3 regions of the Fictibacillus sp. Mic-4 genome follow, and region 2 is predicted to be linked to each of the others. Evidence: riboswitches for the same ligand, from Rfam matches in the RefSeq annotation. Region 2 holds a riboswitch; each other region holds the start of a gene.
The links. Region 2 has a riboswitch for S-adenosylmethionine ahead of WD019_RS07325 (Fur-regulated basic protein FbpA). Riboswitches for the same ligand answer to the same signal wherever they lie in the genome.
Positions count from the first base shown of each region.

Region 1 (4,232 bases), on a different contig from region 2:
TCAATTGATGGAAGAACTGCAAGCCGTTGATTTTGTATTAGTGGAATTAACTCTTTATCTTGATACACACCCTGAAGATACAAACTCCATTCATCAATTTAATCAATTTGCACAAACGAGAAAAAAGCTGAAACGCGCAATTGAATCGAAATACGGCCCGCTTCAACAGTTTGGCAACAGCTATGCCGGTGCCCCGTGGAACTGGGACAGCCCACCATGGCCGTGGCAACTTTAACTTCTGATTCAACAACAAGGGGGGACTAGTTTTCAATGTGGATTTATGAAAAAAAACTTCAATATCCCGTTAGAGTAAGTACGTGCAACCCGAAGCTGGCAAAATTTTTAATTGAGCAATATGGAGGGGCTGATGGAGAACTGGCCGCTGCATTGCGGTATTTAAACCAGCGTTACAGCATTCCGGATAAAGTTATTGGATTATTAACGGATATCGGTACAGAGGAGTTCGCCCATCTCGAAATGATCGCGACAATGGTTTATAAATTAACGAAAGATGCAACGCCACAGCAACTTCGCGACGCCGGCCTTGAAGGCCATTATGCAGATCATGACAGTGCGCTTCATTATCATAATGCAGCCGGAATACCGTGGACAGCCACTTACATTCAGGCAAAAGGCGACCCGATAGCCGATCTTTACGAAGATATCGCGGCAGAGGAAAAAGCTCGGGCAACGTATCAATGGTTGATCAACATGTCAGATGATCCGGATTTAAATGACGGGCTTCGCTTTTTAAGGGAAAGAGAAATCGTTCATTCCCAGCGTTTCCGGGAAGCCGTGGAAATTTTAAAAGAAGAGCGCGATCGGAAGGTCTTTTTCTAAACCGCCAATTAGGCGGTTTTTTTAAAATAAAAACCATGGCTTTTTATAAAAGCCATGGTTTTAAACATTAAATATTTGCCTGTTTCTTTAGTTCTTCCGCTTTATCTGTTTTTTCCCACGGAAGTTCAACATCCGTGCGGCCAAAGTGACCGTAAGCAGCCGTTTGCTTATAAATCGGACGGCGAAGGTCGAGCATTCTTATAATACCTGCCGGACGAAGGTCAAAATTGTTGCGCACGAGTTCCACGAGAACTTCTTCGGACACTTTGCCAGTGCCAAATGTATCGACAGAAATGGATACCGGTTGCGCAACACCGATCGCATAAGCAAGCTGAACTTCAACTTTTTCAGCAAGGCCAGCTGCAACAATATTTTTTGCTACATAGCGGGCCGCATAAGCAGCAGAACGGTCCACTTTTGTAGGATCCTTACCGGAGAATGCACCGCCGCCATGGCGAGCATAACCGCCATACGTATCAACAATAATTTTACGCCCAGTAAGCCCTGCATCCCCTTGAGGTCCGCCGATTACAAAGCGGCCAGTCGGATTGATGAAATATTTTGTTTTCTCATCAATTAACTCCTCTGGAACGACAGGTTTAATAACCTTCTCTTTCATATCCGCTTGAATTTGCTCTAAGCTAATCTCTGGATGATGCTGGGTTGAAATGACAATCGTATCAATACGAACCGGCTTTCCATTTTCATCATACTCAACTGTTACTTGTGTTTTTCCATCCGGACGCAAATAAGGCACTTCTTCCGATTTACGCACTTCAGCTAATCGGCGGGATAAACGGTGAGATAAAGAAATTGGAAGCGGCATTAATTCAGCTGTTTCGTTGCACGCGAATCCGAACATTAACCCCTGGTCACCTGCTCCGATGGCTTCAATCTCTGCATCCGTCATTGAACCTTCACGTGCTTCAAGGGCCTTGTCAACACCCATTGCTATATCCGCTGATTGTTCATCAATGGATGTAAGAACCGCGCACGTTTCAGAGTCAAAACCATACTTTGCACGATCATATCCGATTGCCTTAATTGTCTCACGGACAACCTTTGGAATATCGACATACGTAGATGTCGTAATTTCCCCGGCAACTAATACCAACCCGGTTGTTACAGACGTTTCGCAAGCTACGCGGGCATTCGGATCATTTGCTAAAATTTCATCTAAGATCGCATCGGAAATTTGATCGCAAATTTTATCCGGATGTCCTTCTGTTACAGATTCTGAAGTAAAAAGACGACGACTTACCTTTTTTGACAATTGAGGATCCTCCTTCTCCGAAAAGGGAATATAAGATACGGTACTCATTCCTATATATCAACAGTTTAAAACGTTCTAATGGACATAAAAAAAGCCTTTTCCATTACAAAACCACTTGAGGAAAAGGTCCATTCTTTAAAGCCTTCAACCTCTTATTTTCCAAGGTAAAGTTACCTTGCAGGTTAGCACCTTTTCACCTTCGAAGTAATCTCCTTCGTTTTTAGTGTCGGTTGCTGGGTTTCATAGGGCCTGTCCCTCCACCTACTCGGAATAAGAGTAGCCGTTCCCGAATTATAATAGCGTAGTTATATAGTGATGTCAACCTAAACATGAATAGCATTTGCATCACAAGCGAAAATTATTTTTATATGCTTGTATTTAATTTTTACTTATTATATATGTCTCTACTCATTCACCATTTCGCCATAAATCATGAACCTTTTTTTAAAAATCACAATAAAATAGTATACATCATTTGTTTTAATGTGTTATACTAATTCCAACTTAAACAAGTCATTAAAAAACTCTCTTAAAAGGATGGTTTTGCGTTCATGAATACCGTTGAATTCACAACTACATTAAATGATATCTTAAATAGTTCAAAAACATATCATAATCTGCCTGTTCCTATCTTAGTTGAAAAGGCGTTGCTGCGCAATGAAGGAAAGCTTTCTTCCACTGGTGCATTTCAGGCTGTTACCGGGAAATACACTGGCCGCTCACCGAAAGATAAATTTATTGTAGAGGATGAAAGCGTCAAAGACAAGATTGACTGGGGAGATGTCAACCAGCCGATTGCCCCGGAAAAATTTGATCTATTATATAAGAAAGTCCTTCAGTACTTAAGTGAAAAAGAAGAACTGTTTCACTTTAAAGGTTTTGCCGGTGCGGATCATGCATACCGTTTACCGATTCAAGTCATCAACGAATATGCATGGCATAATTTATTTGCCCATCAATTGTTCGTCCGTCCAAACGAAAAAGAAGTAAATGAATTAGAGCCGGAATTTACAATCGTTTCCGCTCCGGGGTTTCTTGCAGATCCAGAAGTTGATGGAACAAATTCTGAAACATTTATTATTGTTTCTTTCGAAAAACGTGTCGTATTAATCGGCGGAACCGAGTACGCAGGAGAAATGAAAAAATCCATCTTTTCCGTGATGAATTATTTGCTTCCTGAACAAGGAATCCTTTCAATGCACTGTTCTGCCAACGTTGGTCAAGAAGGAGACGTTGCCCTTTTCTTCGGATTATCCGGCACTGGAAAAACAACGCTTTCTGCTGACCCGAACCGCCGATTAATCGGTGATGATGAACACGGCTGGGCCAATACCGGTGTATTTAACATTGAAGGCGGCTGCTATGCGAAGTGCATCAACTTGTCTCAAGAGAAAGAACCACAAATTTGGAATGCGATTCGCTTTGGAACGGTTCTTGAAAATGTCATTCTTGATCCTGAAACGAGAGTGGCTGACTATAACGACTCAACATTAACAGAAAATACGCGTGCGGCTTATCCGATTGATGCGATTGATAATATTATTCAACCGAGTGTAGCAGGCCATCCAAATGCGATTATTTTCTTAACGGCTGATGCTTTTGGCGTATTACCGCCAATCAGCAGATTAACGAAAGAACAGGCGATGTACCATTTCCTATCCGGATACACAAGCAAGCTTGCAGGAACAGAACGCGGAATCACTTCCCCGCAGGCAACATTCTCAACTTGCTTTGGAGCTCCATTCTTGCCGCTTGAAGCCACTGTTTATGCGGAAATGCTCGGTGAAAAGATCGATCAGCATGACGTTGAAGTCTTTTTAGTGAACACTGGCTGGTCCGGCGGAGAATACGGTGTTGGAAAACGCATGAACTTAAACTATACGAGAGCGATGGTTCAAGCAGCATTAGAAGGCGAATTAAAATCGGTTGAAACAGCGATTGACCCTGTATTCGGCCTTCACGTTCCGCTTCGTTGCCCTGGCGTGCCTGACCAAGTCCTTCAACCGAAGAAAACGTGGGACAATCCTGAAGAATATGACAAGAAAGCAAGAGAACTTGCCAACAAATTCAAAGAAAACTTCAAGAAATTCCAAAATGTGTCCGCTGCTATTCAAAACGC
Region 1 covers NZ_JBBHZM010000018.1:17,558-21,789, forward strand. Annotated here, with positions in the region: gene WD019_RS12570 (spore coat protein CotJB) at 1-235, shown strand, start outside; gene WD019_RS12575 (manganese catalase family protein) at 271-840, shown strand; gene metK (methionine adenosyltransferase) at 908-2,113, opposite strand; SAM riboswitch class I at 2,263-2,390, opposite strand; gene pckA (phosphoenolpyruvate carboxykinase (ATP)) at 2,665-4,232, shown strand, end outside.
Region 1: another riboswitch for S-adenosylmethionine. It lies ahead of metK (methionine adenosyltransferase); the one in region 2 lies ahead of WD019_RS07325 (Fur-regulated basic protein FbpA).

Region 2 (4,232 bases):
ATAAAACATTGATGGCTAACAAAATAGCGAGAAATAGGGCGCTCCATAAAATAGGTGAAGATTTCGGAAACCAAAATTCCATCACCATTGCCCCGGCCGAAAGTTCAACGGCAAGCGTAATTGCCCAGTTGTACCAATAATTCCATCCAAGGGCAAACCCTAATGCAGGGTCAACAAACTTTGTCGCATACGTGCTGAACGATCCGGTTACCGGCATGAAAGAAGCCATTTCTCCCAGGCTTGTCATAAGAAAGAAAACCATAATTCCAATTGCAGCATAGGCGACGAGAGCTCCTCCTGGCCCGGCGGAAGAAATCGCTCCGCCACTGGCAAGGAACAACCCTGTGCCAATGGAACCGCCGATCGCAATCATCGTCATGTGCCTTGCCCGAAGGCCGCGTTTTAATTGATTTTCCGATTGAAGCGGGACGGCTTCGTTTAATTGCAATGAAGGTTTGCTCATACCATCTCTCCTTTGTTATTTTTTGAACTGATCTTTCGATTATGAGAATGAGTTCAATTAAGAATATTCAGTACATTTGAACTAAAATCCTTCTTTTTCAAAAAATAATCTTAAAAATAGTAGAAAACACACGACTTTAGACCTATAAAGCATTAACAGAACGAAGAAGTTTTCAACGTGCTGCTAATTTAGCTTGTGAAGCGCCTTTTTCTTAATGAGCTGTGCAATTCGTATCATGTTTTCATCATCTTCCGTAACCGAACAGCTTGTCCACCGATATGTCCGATAAACATCGTTGATCCTGACTTTTAAGTAATACGTCAAAAAGGGTTTTTCTTCACATGTTTTGCTTAGATTTTTTTCTCCTAAAATATCTACTTTCTCCATTTCTTTATAAATTTCATGCATATCGCTTTCCGGCAATTGAAAGTCCGATTGAGTAACGACTTTGTTGTAATTAAGCTGAAGCACAAGCTTTTGATCGAAAGTGTTAATCTCGTTTTTTTGACCCGGTCCGTACTTTAAGACAAAATCAAAATTCGCCGGTTTATCGATTGATTTTTCAGAACATCCGGCCATGATCAAAGCTTGTACCATCAACAATAGAAAAATTTTCATTTCAACACCCCCGGTCTGTTATTACTTCCTCTTTTCAAATGAGAATCCCTTTTAATTCGCCTGCAAAAAGAAGCATATTAGTAGACTTCTTTTCTCATACTAACGATAATATAGTTAATATTATTTTTTTGAAGGGAAACTATTATGTTAACATTAAGCGTATTAGACCAATCACCTGTCTCTTTCGGAAGTACACCGAGAGAGGCTGTTCAAAATACCGTTCGACTTGCACAAGAAACGGAGAAAATGGGGTATCATCGCTTTTGGGTGGCAGAACACCACCATACGAAAAATTTCGCCGGTTCGACCCCCGAAGTGCTTATTTCCCACCTTGCCGCGAAAACATCAACCATCCGCGTCGGGTCTGGCGGAGTGATGCTGCCCCACTACAGTTCGTATAAAGTAGCGGAAAATTTCAGGATGCTCGAGACTCTTTACCCGGGCAGAATCGATTTAGGGATCGGCCGTGCCCCCGGCGGCATGCCGCTTGCGACAATGGCATTGCAAGAAGGGAATACGCGCGGAATCCACCATTATCCGCAGCAGGTGGATGACCTGATTGCTTATTTGCATAATGCAGTTGATGAAAATCACCGATTTTGCGGGTTAGAGGCCACCCCTATTCCAGAGACCGCGCCGGAGATCTGGATGCTTGGCTCTAGCGGATCTAGCGCAAGACTGGCGGCTGAAAAAGGAATCCCCTTTACGTTTGCCCATTTTATCAACGGCATTGACGGACCTGCCGTAGCAAAAGCGTATCGTGAAGCGTTCCAGCCGTCATCCCTGCTCGCTGAACCGAAAGTGATCGCCGCCATATTTGCCATATGTGCGGATACGGAAGAACAAGCGGAAAGAATCGCCTCCAGCCTGGATTTATCGATTTTAATGCTTGAGAAAGGAGAGCGGCGGAACGGCGTGCCATCGATTGAACAGGCGCTCAATTATCCTTATACGACTTACGACCTGATCCGAATCAGGGAAAATCGCAAGCGGATGATCGTCGGTGCTCCAGAACAAGTGAAACAACAACTCCTTCAGTTAAGCAATGACTACGAGACCGACGAGTTAATGGTCGTAACCATTACCCATGATTTCAACGATAAACTCAACTCTTATCAATTACTTTCAGAAATGTTTCCACAGAAGCCATCCCGCGATTAATAGCCGTGGGACATTATAAAAGGCAGGCGCCAATAGCCTGTCTTTTATCTTTGGATTTGCGTTTTTGAATTTTCTTTCACAAGCTCGTACTCTCTTTCCAAATCCTTTAGCGGCAATTCATATAGTTGAGAGCCATCCGAAGCTTTATAAACATGATGCAGAATCAGCTTGTTAATGAGTTCGTCTTTTCGCTTCTTGACGGCTTTTGACAATTCACCCATCGTCTCCCCCTCTTTCGTTGATTGATACAAAAAGCAAGCCCTCTTCTTATCAAAGCAAGAAGAGGGCACGAATATGTAAAGTCACGTCGCTCTTCTTATCTATCAAGCAAACTACCCTTGCTTGTTGGAATTGGCACAGTATTCTCAAGCGAGAACCCGCTGCCGAGGCATCATAGGGCCAAATCCCTCCACCTCTCTTGATAAGAATCCGTTCATACTATGCAATTGTATACTACAATTTAATGGATGATTCTGATTTTGTCAATACTTAATTTCAATTAATCCCATCACTTTTATCGATATTCAATTGTTCAAATAAAGGACGTTCTGTTCGCACCACTGTTTTTACCACATTAAAAAAGTTTAAATACAGAATATAAATTGTAACTTTTTTGTAACCACTTCATTTGGAAGTTGATTTAAGATAATTTCAGTTGATCAACTACAGCAGAAAAACTTGGCTTAGCGTAACGTATGAATAGCGTTAGCTTTCGTTTTTCTATACTTTGTACTTTTTATCGCTTAAGCGTAGTTAAACTTTCTTCAAACTATTGAGAAAAATCATTGGGGGAATTTCAAATGACAACCATCATTCGCAGAGCAAACGTATTGCTTGTTGTCTTATCTACATTGTTGCTTGCAGCAACGATCCTTTTCTCGCCATTTTCGAATTCAGCGTATGCCGCAAAAGCTTCTAAAGGCGAACAAATTGCCTCTTTTGCCAGGACGCTAGAAGGGAAGCCTTATAAATATGGCGGAACAACGGTTAAAGGGTTCGATGCTTCCGGATTTACTCAGTATGTATACAAACAAGCCGTGAATGCCACCTTACCGCGTACGATTGACCAGCAATATAAAAACAAAAATGCAGTTTCCGTTCCACAAAAGAAATTGCAGCCTGGAGACTTAGTATTTTTTAAGCTGGACGGCAAGAACGTTTCTTTTGCCGGTATTTACTTAGGGAAGGATCAATTTATTGCAGCTACGACAAAAGGCGTTAAAGTTCAATCATTATCCACAAAGTACTGGAAAAGCACTTACGCTGACGCAAAACGCGTTGTAAAATAAATTTCAAATCAATAAATCAAGCAAAACTCTAAACTCTACATAAAAAGCATGCAACCTGCTTCTTTAGATTGCATGCTTTTTACTTTATTAGATGGAATACGCTCGTTTTGCGGATTGGATCGTATTTGCAAGCAGCATTGTAATCGTCATCGGACCGACACCTTTTGGCACTGGTGTAATGTAAGAAGCCTTCTCGAGACAGTCTTCAAAATCAACATCGCCGCAAAGCTTTCCGTCTTCCATTCGGTTAATCCCGACATCGATGACAACTGCCCCTTCTTTCACCATGTCTTTACCGATCATTTTCGGTCTTCCGACAGCTACGATTAAAATATCACCCTGAGAAGTGATTTCTTTTAAATTTTCCGTTTTTGAATGACAGTAGGTAACCGTTGCATTTTCGTTCAACATCAACTGGCCGACCGGTTTCCCTACGATATTGCTTCTTCCAACGACAACGACGTGCTTTCCTTCCATCGGCAATTCATACGCTTTGATCAATTCCAATATTCCGTATGGCGTACATGAAATAAAACATTCCTGGCCGAGCATCATTTTTCCGACATTCACCGGATGGAAGCCGTCCACATCTTTTTCTGGAATAATCGTTTCAATGACCTTCTGTTCCGAAATATGATCTGGCAAAGGAAGTTGCACTAAAATGCCGTGGATACTGTTATCCTTGTTAAATTTTTCAACCT
Region 2 covers NZ_JBBHZM010000007.1:42,324-46,555, reverse strand. Annotated here, with positions in the region: gene WD019_RS07340 (amino acid permease) at 1-463, opposite strand, end outside; gene WD019_RS07335 (hypothetical protein) at 647-1,081, opposite strand; gene WD019_RS07330 (LLM class flavin-dependent oxidoreductase) at 1,226-2,242, shown strand; gene WD019_RS07325 (Fur-regulated basic protein FbpA) at 2,287-2,463, opposite strand; SAM riboswitch class I at 2,556-2,670, opposite strand; gene WD019_RS07320 (C40 family peptidase) at 3,043-3,531, shown strand; gene folD (bifunctional methylenetetrahydrofolate dehydrogenase/methenyltetrahydrofolate cyclohydrolase FolD) at 3,619-4,232, opposite strand, start outside.

Region 3 (4,232 bases), on a different contig from region 2:
ACTAATAGATCCGATTGTTGCCAAAAACACGCTGGCAATTACGATAAACGTGTAAAAATCACTATCCAGGAACACCTTTACCATCGCATATGAGATGACAAGTGAAAATACAGGTGACACGATCCAAACTTTCATCATTTGGTTAATAATGCTTTTTTGCCATAAGTAAAATCCGTTCTGCGCCGTTCCGAGACCGATGATCGCTGATGTCGTGACCTGTGTTAGCGGAACCGGTAAACCAAAAATAGAGGCGATAATGACCAATATCCCTCCCGTTCCGGAAATGGCGCATCCTTCTAAAAGGGAAAACCGAGTTATCCGTTTTCCATTCGTCTCAAGCACTTTGCCGCCAAAAAAAACCGCTCCTAAACTAACAAATAACCCGCCAACTAATGTTCCTGCGGATACGGACAACAATCCGGCACCAACTAGAGGGCCCACTGCATTAGCTACATTATTCATTCCAGCCGAAAATGCTTCAAGAAAGCCGGCACCAATAAGCAAAACAGCGAGCCAGCGTTTCGGTTGTTTTGCTTTCATCACCGGATACGTTTTCTCAATCTTGCTAATTAATTTTGATGCACCGAATGCGAGCAAAAAAGCGACAACGGGGATAAACAGCCAGAAAAACATAACCGTTACTAAATTGGTCAGGTATAAAGCTTTGTACGCAATTCCAACTCCCACTACAGATCCAACCGTAATTTCACTCGTTGATAATGGGATCCCAATCACATTGGCAAAAAACAGAGATACCGCCGCTGATGCAAGTATAATGACAACGATTTTGACCGTTAATAAAGATGATGGAACAATTCCCGATCCGATGGTTTTGACAACTTCTCCCCCGCCAATTGCCGCCCCAAGGAAAATGCCCCCTCCGCAAATCAAAAGGGCGATGGTTTTTCGCCGGACGGCACCCGCTCCATATGCGATCCCCATTGACGCAGCTGCCCCACTTGCCCCTATATTCATCGCAAAAAAGAAACCTACCGCAAAAGCTATATACGTTACGATCATCGTTTATCTCTCCTGTTTACGTCTGATGCAGCCCACATTCCGTCTTTTCTAGAGATGCCCATCTTCCGGCACGTAAATTTGTTGCATCATTCGTTGGGAGCGTGCATTTTTCACATCCGATGCTCGGATATCCTTGATCATGCAATGGATTGTATGGAAGATCATGTTTATAGATGTATCTCCACACATCTTTCCATGTCCAATGGATTAATGGACAAACTTTGATGGATTTAAACTTTTCGTCTTTATTAATAAATTCCGTTTTGCTTCTTGTCGGTGATTGGTCTCTGCGCAATCCGGTGATCCATGCTGTACTGCCCTCGAGCGCTTTTTGCAGCGGAATTACTTTTCGCAAATGGCAACATTGATTCGGATTGGTCTTCCAGAGCTCTTCCCCATACTGAAGCGCTTGCTCATCAAGTGTGATTTCTGGCTCTACAACAACAAAATTCAACTTTGGATATTTCTTTTTCACCTTATCAATCAACTCATACGTTTCTTTAAAATGGACATTCGTATCGAGAAAAACAACTTTTGCATCATCCTTCACTTTTGAAATTAAATCAATAAGAACCATCCCTTCGGCTCCGAGACTACACGCATAAACGATTGATTTCCCGTATTCGTCATACGCCCATTGAAGAACTTCGATCGCCCCTTTTGTATCATCTTCAAACGGAATTTTAAGTTGTTCTCCGCTCCAAGTATCATACGTTAATTGCTTTTTCACTGTGCTCTCTCCCCTTTGTTTTTTAAACAAAAAAGGCGATCTTAACCTAATAGGATCCGGTGGTCTTCCAAGCCTATATGCATCAAATTGTTTAGTTCCCACATTAGACTTTTCGCCTTTAAATCAATTAGGTTAAAACCGCCTCTAGTTTGTCTAGTCAGCGCAACATTATTTAATTCTTACTTTTTCACTTCGCTCCAATTGAATGACTTTGCCATCCTGAACGACAAGTGTAATGGAGCCAAATTTCATCGTCTCCAACATCTCTTTAATTCGCTCAAAAATGGTTTCTGTATGCTCTTGTTTGCTCCCCATGCCCATTCCTCCCAATCGATCTATTCGAATTGCTTTATTTAAACCGCAAAGAATAAGCTATTTCATCGAACCGAAAACTTCGTTAAAAAAAAGAAAAACCTCCCATTCCGGAAAGGCTAAGGCAAAATCTATTTCCCTTATCTTTCAAAATGGCAACCATTTTGCTGGAATTGGCACCTTACATAATCTGCAGGTTGCCGGGCATCATCGGGCCAGTTCCCTTTGCCGCTCTTGATAAGTTTGGTTTGTTGTTTAACATTTTAATTTGTTCAAAATAGAAAGTCAAGTATTTCTATCGGATTTATTTTTCAAAATAAAAAAGTGTGACTTTTCGTCACACTTTTCCTTATTTACGCAATGTAGCGCCGAAACGTTCTTCAAGGCTCTTCAATACGTTTTCATGTGCTTTTAGAACTTCTTCGTCCGTCAACGTCCGTTCAGGGTCGAAATATTTTAATGAAAACGCGAGCGATTTCTTTCCTTGTTCCATCCGCTCTCCCTGATATAGATCGAACAAATTCACTTCTTTTAAAAGATTTCCGCCGGCTTCCTGAATGACCGTATATAAGTCACCCGCCGGAAGGTCTTCATCAATCACTAAGGCAATATCGCGCGTTACCGAAGGATAGCGCGGCAATGTGGAATAAACAGTCGGTTCTACTTCGGCTTCTAACAGTTTTCCTAAATCGAGCTCGAACACATATGTTTCGTTAATGTCCCATTCCTTTTGTGTTGCCGGGTGAATTTGGCCCACTAATCCAATCTTAATGCTATCGAGTTTAATAATAGCTGTTCTTCCCGGGTGCATTCCGCTGACGTCCCCACTCTCGAAACTAATCCGGGTGCTAAGGCCAAGTTCGGCAAACAGTCCTTCGAGTATGCCTTTAGCAACAAAAAAGTCGACCTTTTTCTTTTCCCCCTGCCACGGGTGTTCGTTCCACATTCCCGATAAAGCACCGGCAAGATAAACTCTTTCCTCAGGCAAATTAACCAGCTCTTGCTCTTTATTCACAAAAACAGAGCCAATTTCATAAAAGCCGATGTCTTCAAGCGCCCGATTTTGATTGTATAAAATCACTTCAAGCAGCTGTGGAATGAGGGACAAACGCAATGTACTCCGATCTTCGCTCATCGGATGCGCAACCGAAATCGGATAAACATCTTCCTTCTTAAAAGAGAAACTTTTTGCTTTTTCCGGGGTTGTCAAAGAATACGTGACAGCCTGGTAAAGCCCCGCTCCTTCTAAATAACGACGAACCTTTCTTCGTTTCTCTTGAAATGGTGTCAATCCGCCCGGCCTTGCTTCACTTAACGGATAAGTGGCCGGAATACGATCGTAGCCATAGATTCGCCCGACTTCTTCCACAAGATCCGCATCAATCGTAATATCAGGTCGTCTGGTCGGGACCGTTACTGTGAACGTTTCACCACTCTGTTCGTATGGAAGCTTAAGGCGGCTTAACTTTTCACCGATTTCATCAAGGGAAATGTTCGTGCCAAGCAGTCCGTTGATCCTCGTTTGTGTTACGCTTACGTTGATTTCCTCAACGATGCGGCTTCCCGCTTCAACAATCCCGCTGACAACCTCTCCGCCGGCATAGGCCGCCATTAAAGATGCGGCCCGGCGAGCGGCATCATACACGCGGTTACGGTCAATTCCTTTTTCAAAACGGGTGCTGGACTCGCTACGAAGACCAAGGTCTTTTGAAGCGGCACGAACACGTTGGCTATTAAAATAGGCCGCTTCCAAAAGAATCGTCGTTGTATCTTGCTGAACTTCCGATGTTGCCCCTCCCATTACTCCGGCTACAGCGACGGGCTCTTTACCGTTTGTAATAACGAGATGATTTTCGTTTAATTGTCGTTTCACATCATCCAATGTAACAATCTCTTCATTTTGTTTAGCACGACGAACGACAATTTCCTTCGAACCAAGACGGTCATAATCAAAAGCATGAAGTGGCTGGCCGTACTCAAGCAAAACGTAATTGGTAATATCAACGACATTATTAATCGGCCTGATTCCTGCAGCCATTAAACGGTTTTGCATCCATAACGGGGATGGTTCGATATGGACGTTTTTAATGATCATCGCCCCATAGTACGGATTGTCTTCCTCTGATTCGATTTGAACGGAAATATAATCGGATGCCTTTTCGGCTGTCGG
Region 3 covers NZ_JBBHZM010000003.1:113,320-117,551, reverse strand. Annotated here, with positions in the region: gene WD019_RS04335 (inorganic phosphate transporter) at 1-1,020, opposite strand, end outside; gene WD019_RS04330 (phosphoadenylyl-sulfate reductase) at 1,037-1,750, opposite strand; gene WD019_RS04325 (YezD family protein) at 1,919-2,065, opposite strand; SAM riboswitch class I at 2,200-2,306, opposite strand; gene pheT (phenylalanine--tRNA ligase subunit beta) at 2,412-4,232, opposite strand, start outside.
Region 3: another riboswitch for S-adenosylmethionine. It lies ahead of WD019_RS04325 (YezD family protein); the one in region 2 lies ahead of WD019_RS07325 (Fur-regulated basic protein FbpA).